2 linked regions of the Telluria mixta genome follow. The protein of the gene in region 1 interacts with the protein of each later gene in a pairwise test. Links are inferred from orthologs where the notes say so. Each region holds a gene or a part of one and is shown in the gene's direction. Other genes may lie near its edges.

Evidence for each region.
Region 2: the proteins of P0M04_RS01120 (region 1) and clpB interact in binary tests that used the Escherichia coli proteins (3 or more experiments, as listed by UniProt). The link is inferred for Telluria mixta from one-to-one orthologs.

What each region holds. Positions count from the first base shown.
Region 1 is NZ_CP119520.1:240,767-246,691, reverse strand. Bases 1,298-4,206 are described here. They hold P0M04_RS01120 (sulfurtransferase TusA family protein), read left to right. Parts: upstream 1,298-2,592; coding sequence 2,593-2,820; downstream 2,821-4,206. Other genes in these bases: P0M04_RS01110 (electron transfer flavoprotein subunit alpha/FixB family protein), read left to right, coding at 3,790-4,206; P0M04_RS01115 (electron transfer flavoprotein subunit beta/FixA family protein), read left to right, coding at 3,024-3,773; alaS (alanine--tRNA ligase), read left to right, coding at 1,298-2,281. In the rest of the region: more of alaS, read left to right, coding at 1-1,297; more of P0M04_RS01110, read left to right, coding at 4,207-4,722; P0M04_RS01105 (acyl-CoA dehydrogenase), read left to right, coding at 4,813-5,925. UniProt on the Escherichia coli protein: Involved in thiosulfate metabolism.
Region 2 is NZ_CP119520.1:4,266,493-4,271,347, forward strand. What follows is about bases 206-3,323. They hold clpB (ATP-dependent chaperone ClpB), read left to right. Parts: upstream 206-510; coding sequence 511-3,123; downstream 3,124-3,323. Other genes in these bases: P0M04_RS19080 (voltage-gated chloride channel family protein), read right to left, coding at 206-392; P0M04_RS19090 (FxDxF family PEP-CTERM protein), read right to left, coding at 3,176-3,323. In the rest of the region: more of P0M04_RS19080, read right to left, coding at 1-205; more of P0M04_RS19090, read right to left, coding at 3,324-3,754; P0M04_RS19095 (PEP-CTERM sorting domain-containing protein), read right to left, coding at 3,950-4,798. UniProt on the Escherichia coli protein: Part of a stress-induced multi-chaperone system, it is involved in the recovery of the cell from heat-induced damage, in cooperation with DnaK, DnaJ and GrpE. Acts before DnaK, in the processing of protein aggregates.

The sequences.
Region 1 (5,925 bases):
GCTGACCAAGGTCTATAACCTGCCGGCAGAAAAGCTGACCATCACCGTCTACTTCGAGGACGACGAGGCGTACGGCATCTGGGCCAATGAGATCGGCGTGCCGACCGAGCGCATCATCCGCATCGGCGACAACAAGGGCGCGCGCTACGCATCGGACAACTTCTGGCAGATGGCCGACACCGGCCCCTGCGGTCCGTGCACGGAAATCTTCTACGACCACGGCGCCGAGATCTGGGGCGGTCCTCCGGGCTCGCCGGAAGAAGACGGCGACCGCTTCATCGAGATCTGGAACCTCGTGTTTATGCAGTTCAACCGCGATGAACAGGGCGTCCTGACCCCGCTGCCGAAGCCGTCGATCGACACCGGCATGGGCCTGGAGCGCCTGGCTGCCGTGCTGCAGCACGTGCACTCGAACTACGAGATCGACCTGTTCCAGAACCTGATCAAGGCCGCCGCCCGCGAAACCGGCGCGACCGACCTCGCGAACAACTCGCTGAAGGTCATCGCCGACCACATCCGCGCAGCGAGCTTCATGATCGTCGACGGCATCATCCCGAGCAGCGAAGGCCACGGCTACGTCCTGCGCCGCATCATCCGCCGCGCGCTGCGTCATGGCCACAAGCTGGGCCAGACCAAGCCGTTCTTCTACAAGCTCGTGGAAGACCTTGACATCGAGATGGGCGCCGCGTACCCGGAACTGCACGACGCCAAAGAGCGCGTGATGCAGACCCTGAAGGCCGAGGAAGAGCGCTTCGGCGAGACCCTCGAGCACGGCATGAAGATCCTGGAAGCGCAGCTGGCCAAGGATCCGCAGAACCTGGACGGCGGCACCGCGTTCACCCTGTACGACACCTACGGCTTCCCGCTGGACCTGACCGCGGACATCTGCCGCGAGCGCGGCATCAAGCTGGACGAGGAAGGCTTCGCTGCCGCCATGGAGCAGCAGAAGAAGACCGCCCGCGCCGCCGGCAAGTTCAAGATGGCCGCCAACGTGGAGTATTCGGGCGAGAAGACGACCTTCGTCGGCTACGACGCCCTCGTGCACAACAGCCGCGTGCTCGCGCTGTACGCGGGCGGCGCGCCCGTGCAGGAACTGAAGGCGGGCCAGGACGGCATCGTCGTGCTGGACACGACCCCGTTCTACGCCGAGTCCGGCGGCCAGGTGGGCGACAAGGGCCTGCTGAAAGCGCAGGGCGGCGTGTTCGAAGTGGAAGACACGCTGAAGATCCAGGCGGAAGTGTTCGGCCACCACGGCGTGCTGCAGTCGGGCTCGCTGAAAGTCGGCGACATGGTCGACGCGCAAGTCGATGAGGTGAAGCGCGCCCGCACCATCCGCAACCACTCGGCGACGCACCTGATGCACAAGGCCCTGCGCGAAGTGCTGGGCGGCCACGTGCAGCAGAAGGGCTCGCTGGTCGATCCGGACAAGACCCGCTTCGACTTCAGCCACAACGCCCCGCTGACGGCGGAACAGATCGCCCAGGTGGAAACCATCGTGAATCGCGAAATTCTCGAGAATCACGCGACCCAGGCCCAGCACATGTCGATGGACGACGCGATCAAGCATGGCGCCATGGCTCTGTTCGGCGAGAAATACGGCGACACCGTGCGCGTGCTGGACATCGGCTCCTCGAAGGAACTGTGCGGCGGCGTGCACGTCACCCGCACGGGCGACATCGGCCTGTTCAAGATCGTGTCCGAATCGGGCGTGGCCGCCGGCATCCGCCGCGTGGAAGCCGTGACGGGCGAGGGTGCTCTGGCTCTGGTGCAATCGATCAACCGCAAGCTGAATGAAGCAGCCGGCGCGCTGAAGACGAGCCCGGACGAGCTGCCGTCGCGCATCGCCCAGGTGCAGGACCAGGTCAAGTCGCTGGAGAAGGAAATCGCCGCGCTGAAGTCGAAGCTGGCTGCGGGCCAGGGCGACGAGCTGGTGACGAAGGCCATCGACGTGAACGGCATCAAGGTGCTGGCCGCCACGATGGAAGGCGCCGACGTCGCGGGCCTGCGCGAAACGATGGACAAGCTGAAGGACAAGCTCGGAACGGCCGCCATCGTGCTGGCGTCTGTGCTGGAGGGCAAGGTCAGCCTGATCGCCGGCGTCACCGCTGACGCGACGTCCAGGGTCAAGGCGGGCGATCTCGTCAACTTCGTCGCCAAGCAGGTGGGCGGCAAGGGCGGCGGCCGTCCGGACATGGCCCAGGCGGGCGGTACCGATCCTGCCGCGCTGCCGCAGGCGCTGGCGGGCGTTGCCGGCTGGGTCGGCGAGCGCGTGTCTGCGTAACCGTTGTAACCGTGCCGCCGCAATGTTCTCGTTGTGGTGGCACATGTGCTCAATCTGCGTATGATTTGAGCTGAATCAACGGTAGTTTCGGTTGAACATAAGGGCGGCAAACCGCCGCCCTACATCCCTCCAATTCGGTCGTCCCCATCGAATCTCTATCTGCCTGTCAAGTAATTGCCGTTGTTACAACGCAACACGGATACCAAATTTTGGTGCGGCGCGTCATAATGGGCTAATTGGAGTACTATCGGGGCCATGCCCTACCAACTAGCAGGCAATCGATGAGCGAAACCATAATCGACACCGGCACCATCGAGGTCCAGAAGGACCTGGATGCGCGTGGCTTGAATTGCCCGCTGCCGATCCTCAAGGCCAAGAAGGCCCTCGCGGAACTGGCCAGTGGCGAGGTGCTGCGCATCGTCGCCACCGACACCGGTTCGGTACGCGACTTCCAGGCATTCGCCAAGCAGACGGGCAATGCCCTGCTGGCGCACACCCACATCAACGGCGAATTCACGTTCTGGCTGCGCCGGAAATAACCACAGCCTTCCCCTGATCGCCCGGTCCGCCGGGCATCCCATACCTCACCCGTAAGGAAACCCGTCAACGCACAATCAAGTACGATTAGGGCATTTCCTCTAACCGAAAAACGCACGATCGTGCTTTAATTCTGACCTGAACGGAATTTGCTTTTATAATTCGGATCATTTTTAGTCTTTCACCCATTTTTCAAAGGCACACTATGAAAGTCCTGGTACCCGTCAAACGCGTGGTCGACTACAACGTCAAGGTCCGCGTCAAGTCCGACGGCAGCGGCGTCGATATCGCCAACGTCAAGATGTCGATGAACCCGTTCGACGAGATCGCGGTGGAAGAAGCCACGCGCCTGAAGGAAGCCGGCAAGGTCACCGAGATCGTGGCCGTGACCTGCGGCGTGGCCCAGGCCCAGGAAACCCTGCGTACCGCGATGGCGATCGGCGCCGACCGCGGCGTGCTGGTCGAGACCGGTGCCGAGATCGAGCCGCTGGGCGTTGCCAAGGTACTGAAGGCGCTGGCCGTCGAAGAGCAGCCGCAGCTGATCATCCTGGGCAAGCAGGCGATCGACGACGATTCGAACCAGACCGGCCAGATGCTGGCTGCGCTGCTGGGCTGGCCGCAGGCGACGTTCGCGTCGAAAGTCGTGCTGGAAGACGGCAAGGTCACCGTGACCCGCGAAGTGGACGGCGGCCTGGAAACCGTGGCGCTGAGCCTGCCGGCCATCGTCACCACCGACCTGCGCCTGAACGAGCCGCGCTACGTCACGCTGCCGAACATCATGAAGGCCAAGAAAAAGCCGCTGACGACCGTCAAGCCGGAAGACCTGGGCGTCGACGTCACGCCGCGCCTGAAGACCGTCAAGGTCGCCGAGCCGGCCAAGCGTTCCGCCGGCGTCAAAGTGCCCGATGTGGCGACCCTCGTTGCGAAGCTGCGCACCGAAGCCAAAGTCATCTAATTAAGGAATTTCATCCATGGTCGCACTCGTCATTGCTGAACACGACAACGCCCACCTGAAGGCTGTCACCCTGAACACCGTCACCGCAGCCGCGCAATGCGGCGGTGACGTCCACATCCTCGTCGCCGGCAGCGGTTGCGGCGCCGTCGCGGAAGCGGCCGCCAAGGTCGCGGGCGTAGCGAAAGTGCTGGTCGCCGACGCGCCGCAATTCGCCGACGGCCTCGCCGAGAACGTCGCCGAGCAGATCCTGGCCGTCGCAGGCAACTACTCGCACATCCTGGCCCCGGCTTCGGCCTTCGGCAAGAACGTGCTGCCGCGCGTGGCCGCCAAGCTGGACGTCGCCCAGATCTCGGAAATCACCAAGGTCGACGCGCCCGACACGTTCGAGCGTCCGATCTACGCCGGTAACGCCATCGCCACCGTGCAGTCGACCGACAACGTGAAAGTCATCACCGTGCGCGGCACCGGCTTCGATGCCGCAGCAAGCGAAGGCGGTTCGGCCGCCGTCGAAACCGTCGCCGCCGTCGCGGACTCGGGCAAATCGTCGTTCGTCGGCCGCGAGCTGGCCAAGTCGGACCGTCCGGAACTGACCGGCGCCAAGGTCGTCGTGTCCGGCGGCCGCGGCATGGGCTCGGGCGACAACTTCAAGATCCTGGAGCCGCTGGCCGACAAGCTGGGCGCCGCGATGGGCGCATCGCGCGCCGCCGTCGACGCGGGCTACGTGCCGAACGACTGGCAGGTGGGCCAGACCGGCAAGATCGTCGCGCCGCAGCTGTACATCGCCGTCGGTATCTCGGGCGCGATCCAGCACCTGGCCGGCATGAAGGATTCGAAAACCATCGTCGCCATCAACAAGGATCCGGAAGCGCCGATCTTCTCGGTGGCCGACTACGGCATCGTGGGCGACCTGTTCGAAGTCGTGCCGGCCCTGGTCAAAGAACTGGGCTAACCACGTCGTACCCCAAGGGCGGGAACCCTCCCGCCTTTTTTGCGGCCGGCGATTGACGTATACGTAAATCGAGAAAACTAGGAGACTGCGGTGACCTATAACGCCCCACTGAAGGACATGCTGTTCGTCGTGAACGAACTGGCCAACCTGTCCGAGATCAATCAACTGCCCGGCTGCGAAGACGCAACGCCCGACACCGTCGAAGCCGTGCTGGAAGAGAACGCGAAGTTCTGCGGCGAAGTCGTCGCTCCCCTGAATCACCCGGGCGACAAGGAGCCGAGCTACTGGCACGACGGCCAGGTCACGACGTCGAAAGGCTTCAAGGAAGCGTTCCGCGGTTTCGCGGATGCCGGCTGGCAGGGCGTCCAGCACCCGGCCGAATTCGGCGGCCAGGGCCTGCCCAAGCTCGTCGCGACGCCGTGCATCGAGATGCTCAACAGCGCGAACATCGCGTTCGCCCTCGTCGGCCTGCTGACGGACGGGGCCATCGAAGCGCTGCTGACCGCCGGCACCGCCGAGCAGAAGACGCGTTTCATCGAACCGCTCATCAGCGGCAAGTGGACCGGCACGATGAACCTGACGGAGCCGCAGGCCGGTTCCGACCTCGCCGCCGTGCGCACGCGCGCCGTGCCGCAGGGCGATGGCACTTATAAAATTTTCGGCACCAAGATCTTCATCACCTACGGTGAGCACGACATGGCCGAGAACATCATCCACCTCGTGCTGGCGCGCACGCCGGACGCGCCCCCGGGCGTGAAGGGCATCTCCCTGTTCATCGTGCCGAAGTTCATGGTCAATGACGACGGTTCGCTGGGCGAGCGTAACGACGTGCACTGCGTGTCGATCGAGCACAAGCTGGGCATCAAGGCGAGCCCTACCGCGGTGCTGCAGTTCGGCGACCATGGCGGCGCGATCGGCACGCTCGTGGGCGAAGAGAACCGCGGCCTCGAATACATGTTCATCATGATGAACGCGGCCCGTTTCGGCGTCGGCCTGCAGGGCATCGGCCTCGCCGAGCGCGCGTACCAGCAGGCCGTCGCGTTCGCGAAGGAGCGCGTGCAGTCGCGCGCCGTCGAAGGTTCCGCAGGTCCGGTCGCCGTCATCCACCATCCGGACGTGCGCCGCATGCTGATGTCGATGCGCGCACAGACGGAAGCGGCGCGCGCGCTGGCGTACGTCGGTGCCGGCCTGTCCGACCTGGCG
Region 2 (4,855 bases), 4.0 Mb from region 1 along the record:
TCCGCGAGCGCGCCGCCCATTTGCACGGCCGTGCCCTCGCGCCCGACCGAGGCGCCGAACAGGTGCGAGATCACAGTGCCGCCCAGCACGAGCGGCGCCATGCGCAGCGGAATCACCTTTTTCGGGTCGTGGATCTCGTCGATCAGCAGGTTGTTGCCGGCCTCGACCGAGCTGCCGAAGCGCAGGTACAGCCAGCCGACGGCGAACCCGGCCAGCGGCAGCAGCGCGATCAGCCAGCGGTGAGCGTTGCGCGTCCCGGTCGCCAGTTCGAGCGCGAACAGGAAGAAGGCGGAGGCGGACCCGGACAGCAGTCCGACGGCGAGGGCGAGCAGCAGCCATTTCCCCATGTAGGGCAGCAGGCGACGTTGCTCGGACAAGAATGAATGTTCCATGGTGGACATTTTATCCCAGCACGATTTGCCACCCCAGCCGTGTATTCACATCTTGAAAAGTCGCTACGGCATCCCTAACTTGATGTCAATCCAAAATCCAACCCACAGGGATCAAAACATGCGACAAGATAAATTGACGACCAAGCTCCAGGAAGCGCTCGCCGACGCGCAGAGCCTGGCGGTCGGCAACGACAACCAGTACATCGAACCCGTCCACCTGCTGGCTGCGCTGCTGGGCCAGAGCGACGGCAGCGCGCGCTCGCTGCTGCAGCGGGCCGGCGTCAATGTGGGCAGCCTGCAGACGGCGCTGCGCTCGGCGTTCGACCGCCTGCCGAAAGTGCACGGCACGGGCGGCGACGTACAGGTCGGCCGCGAGCTCGTCGCGCTGCTGAACCTGGCCGACCGCGAATCGCAGAAGCGTGGCGACCAGTTCCTGTCGAGCGAAATGGTGCTGCTCGCCTTTACGGAAGATAAGTCCGAAGCCGGCCGCCTGGCCCGCGAAAACGGTCTCGCCCGCAAGGCGCTCGAATCGGCCATCCAGGCCGTGCGCGGCGGCGAATCCGTGAATTCCCAGGATGCCGAAGGCCAGCGCGAAGCGCTCAAGAAATACACGCTCGACCTGACGGAACGGGCCCGCAACGGCAAGCTCGACCCGGTGATCGGCCGCGACGACGAGATCCGCCGCGCCATCCAGGTGCTGCAGCGCCGTACCAAGAACAACCCCGTGCTGATCGGCGAACCCGGCGTCGGCAAGACGGCGATCGTGGAGGGGCTGGCACAGCGCATCGTCAACGGCGAAGTACCCGATTCGCTGAAAGGCAAGCGCGTGCTGTCGCTCGACATGGCCGCGCTGCTCGCGGGCGCCAAGTTCCGCGGCGAGTTCGAGGAACGCCTGAAAGCCGTGCTGAAGGAACTGGCGCAGGACGAGGGCATGACGATCGTCTTCATCGACGAGATCCACACGATGGTCGGCGCCGGCAAGGCCGAAGGCGCAATGGATGCGGGCAACATGCTGAAGCCGGCACTGGCGCGCGGCGAGCTGCACTGCATCGGCGCGACCACGCTGGACGAGTACCGCAAGTACGTCGAGAAGGATGCCGCGCTGGAGCGCCGCTTCCAGAAGATCATCGTCGACGAGCCGAGCGTGGAGGCGACCATCGCCATCCTCCGTGGCCTGCAGGAGAAGTACGAACTGCACCACAAGGTGGAGATCACGGACCCGGCGATCATCGCCGCGGCCGAGCTGTCGCACCGGTACATCACCGACCGCTTCCTGCCGGACAAGGCCATCGACCTGATCGACGAGGCAGCCTCGAAGATCAAGATCGAGATCGACTCGAAGCCGGAAGTGATGGACAAGCTCGACCGTCGACTGATCCAGCTGAAGATCGAGCGCGAAGCCGTCAAGAAGGAAACGGACGAGGCGTCGCAGCGCCGCCTGGAGCTGATCAACGACGAGATCGTCCGCCTGGAGCGCGAGTACAACGACTACGAGGAAATCCTCAAATCCGAGAAGGCGGCCGTGCAGGGCACGACGCACATCAAGGAAGAGATCGAGCGTATCCGCCTGCAGATGGATGAAGCGAAGCGCCAGAGCAACTGGCAGAAGGTATCGGAGCTGCAGTACGGCCGCCTGCCGGAGCTCGAGAAACAGCTGAAGGATGCCGAGGCTGCGGGCGAGCAACCGGAAGATGCGAACGGTAAACCGCGCCTGCTGCGCACGCAGGTCGGTGCCGAGGAAATCGCGGAAGTCGTGTCGCGCGCGACCGGCATCCCCGTCGCCCGCATGATGCAGGGCGAACGCGACAAGCTGCTGCACATCGAAGAGAAGCTGCATGAGCGCGTGGTGGGGCAGGACGAGGCGATCGAGGCCGTGTCCGATGCGATCCGCCGCTCGCGTGCGGGTCTCGCGGATCCGAACCGTCCGTACGGCTCGTTCATGTTCCTGGGCCCGACGGGTGTCGGCAAGACCGAGCTGTGCAAGGCGCTGGCGAACTTCCTGTTCGATACGGAAGACGCGCTGATCCGCATCGACATGAGCGAGTTCATGGAGAAGCATTCCGTGGCCCGCCTGATCGGCGCGCCGCCGGGCTATGTCGGCTACGAGGAGGGCGGCTACCTGACGGAAGCCGTGCGCCGCAAGCCGTACAGCGTGATCCTGCTGGACGAGATCGAGAAGGCGCATCCGGACGTGTTCAACGTCCTGCTGCAGGTGCTCGACGACGGCCGCATGACGGACGGCCAGGGCCGCACGGTGGACTTCAAGAACACCGTGATCGTGATGACGTCGAACCTGGGTTCGCACAAGATCCAGTCGATGGACAGCGACGATCCGGCCGTCGTGAAGCTGGCGGTGATGGCCGAGGTCCGCGGACACTTCCGCCCCGAGTTCATCAACCGCATCGACGAGATCGTCGTGTTCCATGCGCTGGACGAGAAGAACATCGGCGCGATCGCGAAGATCCAGCTGAAGAGCCTGGAGCAGCGTCTCGAGAAGATGGAAATGGCGCTCGACATCAGCGACGAGGCCTTGCAGAAGATCGCGGAAGCGGGCTTCGATCCGGTGTATGGCGCGCGTCCGCTCAAGCGCGCGATCCAGCAGCAGATCGAGAATCCGCTGTCGAAGGACATCCTGGCGGGCCGCTTCGGACCGAAGGATACGATCCGCGTCGGCGTGCGCGGCGGCCAGCTGGTGTTCGGCGAAGAGCCGGCCGTCGAGCTGGCGAAGTAAGCTGTCGTTGGAATGGAAACGCCCTGTCGGCCAGCGCCGGCAGGGCGTTTTTTTACGCGCGCTTGCGGCGCGCCATGACGCCGAGCAGGCCCAGGCCGCCGAGCATCAGCGCGTACGTCTGCGGTTCCGGCACGGCGGAGACCACGAGATGTTCGCCCATCAGGCTGCCGACCTTTTTATTGCCGTCCGCGCCGAACATGGTGAGCTTGAGCTGGGGCGACGTCGGGTCGACATTGTCGCCGGAGAAGGTGAACTGGAACACCATGTCGTCCGTCAGGGCGAGGCGCGCGCCCGAATAGCACAGCGAGCTGCCGGCATGGCTGCCGCCGGTGCAGCCGTTTGCGTTCAACTCCTTGCTGGACAGCGTCCAGTTCGCCGCGCCGCCCGGTGCGGCCGTCAGCGACACGCTGTCGAAGCTGCCGAGGTCCTTCAGTTGCAGGGCACCGAGGGAGGTGGCACCGGCCCAGCTGCCGGTCGGGGCGGCGGCGTCGACCTCGAGGGTCAGCACGTTGCCGGACCAGGATGACGTAAAGTCGACGCCCTGGAATTCGATCGTGCCGGCCTGGGCTGATGCGAGCGCGCCGGCGCCCAGCAGCGCCGCCAGCAGGGTAGTGCGGATGCGTGATGTCATGTTCTCTCCTTCTCCACGAAATGCAAGAACCCGACGGCTCGCGTCCTGCGAGACCGCCGGGCACATACGGATCAGATCCGTGCCGCAAGGGTAGAAGGGGGGGGCGATATGGCTCTGTTAGCCGACTAACTCATCGGTTGTAACAACAACGCCCCGCCGGGCGCTTGGCCGGGCGGGGCGTTTGGGGGATTGCGTTCAGCGCGGGCGGCGGCGCAGCACGAAGCCCATCAGGCCCAGGCCGCCCAGCAGCAGGGCGATGCTCTCCGGTTCCGGCACGTGCGTCGAGGCGGCGGCGTTGCCGGACGGCGTTTGCACGACGTCGGGCCCCTTGACGGGCAGTGTCGACGGCAGGTCTTCCTGCGGCGGCACGGCGGCCGGCGTGTCGGATGGGGAGGCGATGTCGGGCGTGCCGGTCGGCGTTTTGGTGTCGGCCGTCGTGTTGGTTTGCGTGCCAGTGGACGTGGTCGGGGTCTCAGGGATCACCGGAACGACCGGCGTGACCGGAACGACCGGCGTGACGGGCGCGGCCGGGGTCGATGGAGTCGTGGTCGTCGGCGATGCCGGCAGGACCTGCGACAGCAGCGAGCCCACCTTGGTGCCCTGGGCGTTGACGAACTCGACCTTCACGTGCGGCTCGTTCGTCGCGACGCTGGCGCCGTTGAACGTGAATTTGAACACCATGTCGTCGGCCAGCGCGATCTGCTGGCCGTAGAAGCACATGCGGCTGCCGGCCGCGCCGTTGCTGGTGCCGGAGCAGCCGGACGCTTTCAGCTCGGAGGTCGACAGTTTCCACGCATCCGTTCCGCCCGGCCCGCCGCTCACGCTCACGCTGCTGTAAGTGCCCACGCCCTTGATCGCCAGCGCGGCCAGTCCCGTGGCGCCGCTCCATCCGCCGCTGCGCTTGGCGGCGTCGATTTCCAGCGAGAGCACATTGCCGCTCCAGCTCGACGTGAAGGTCACGCCATCCAGGGTCAGGACGCCGGCGTGGGCCGTCATCGTCATTGCGCCCAGCAGGGCGGCAAGTGCGGTCAGTCGCAGTTTCATCGGTTATCGCTTTCGGGAATGCGGCAAAGTTGCTGTTTGGAATGTATTGATGGTGCT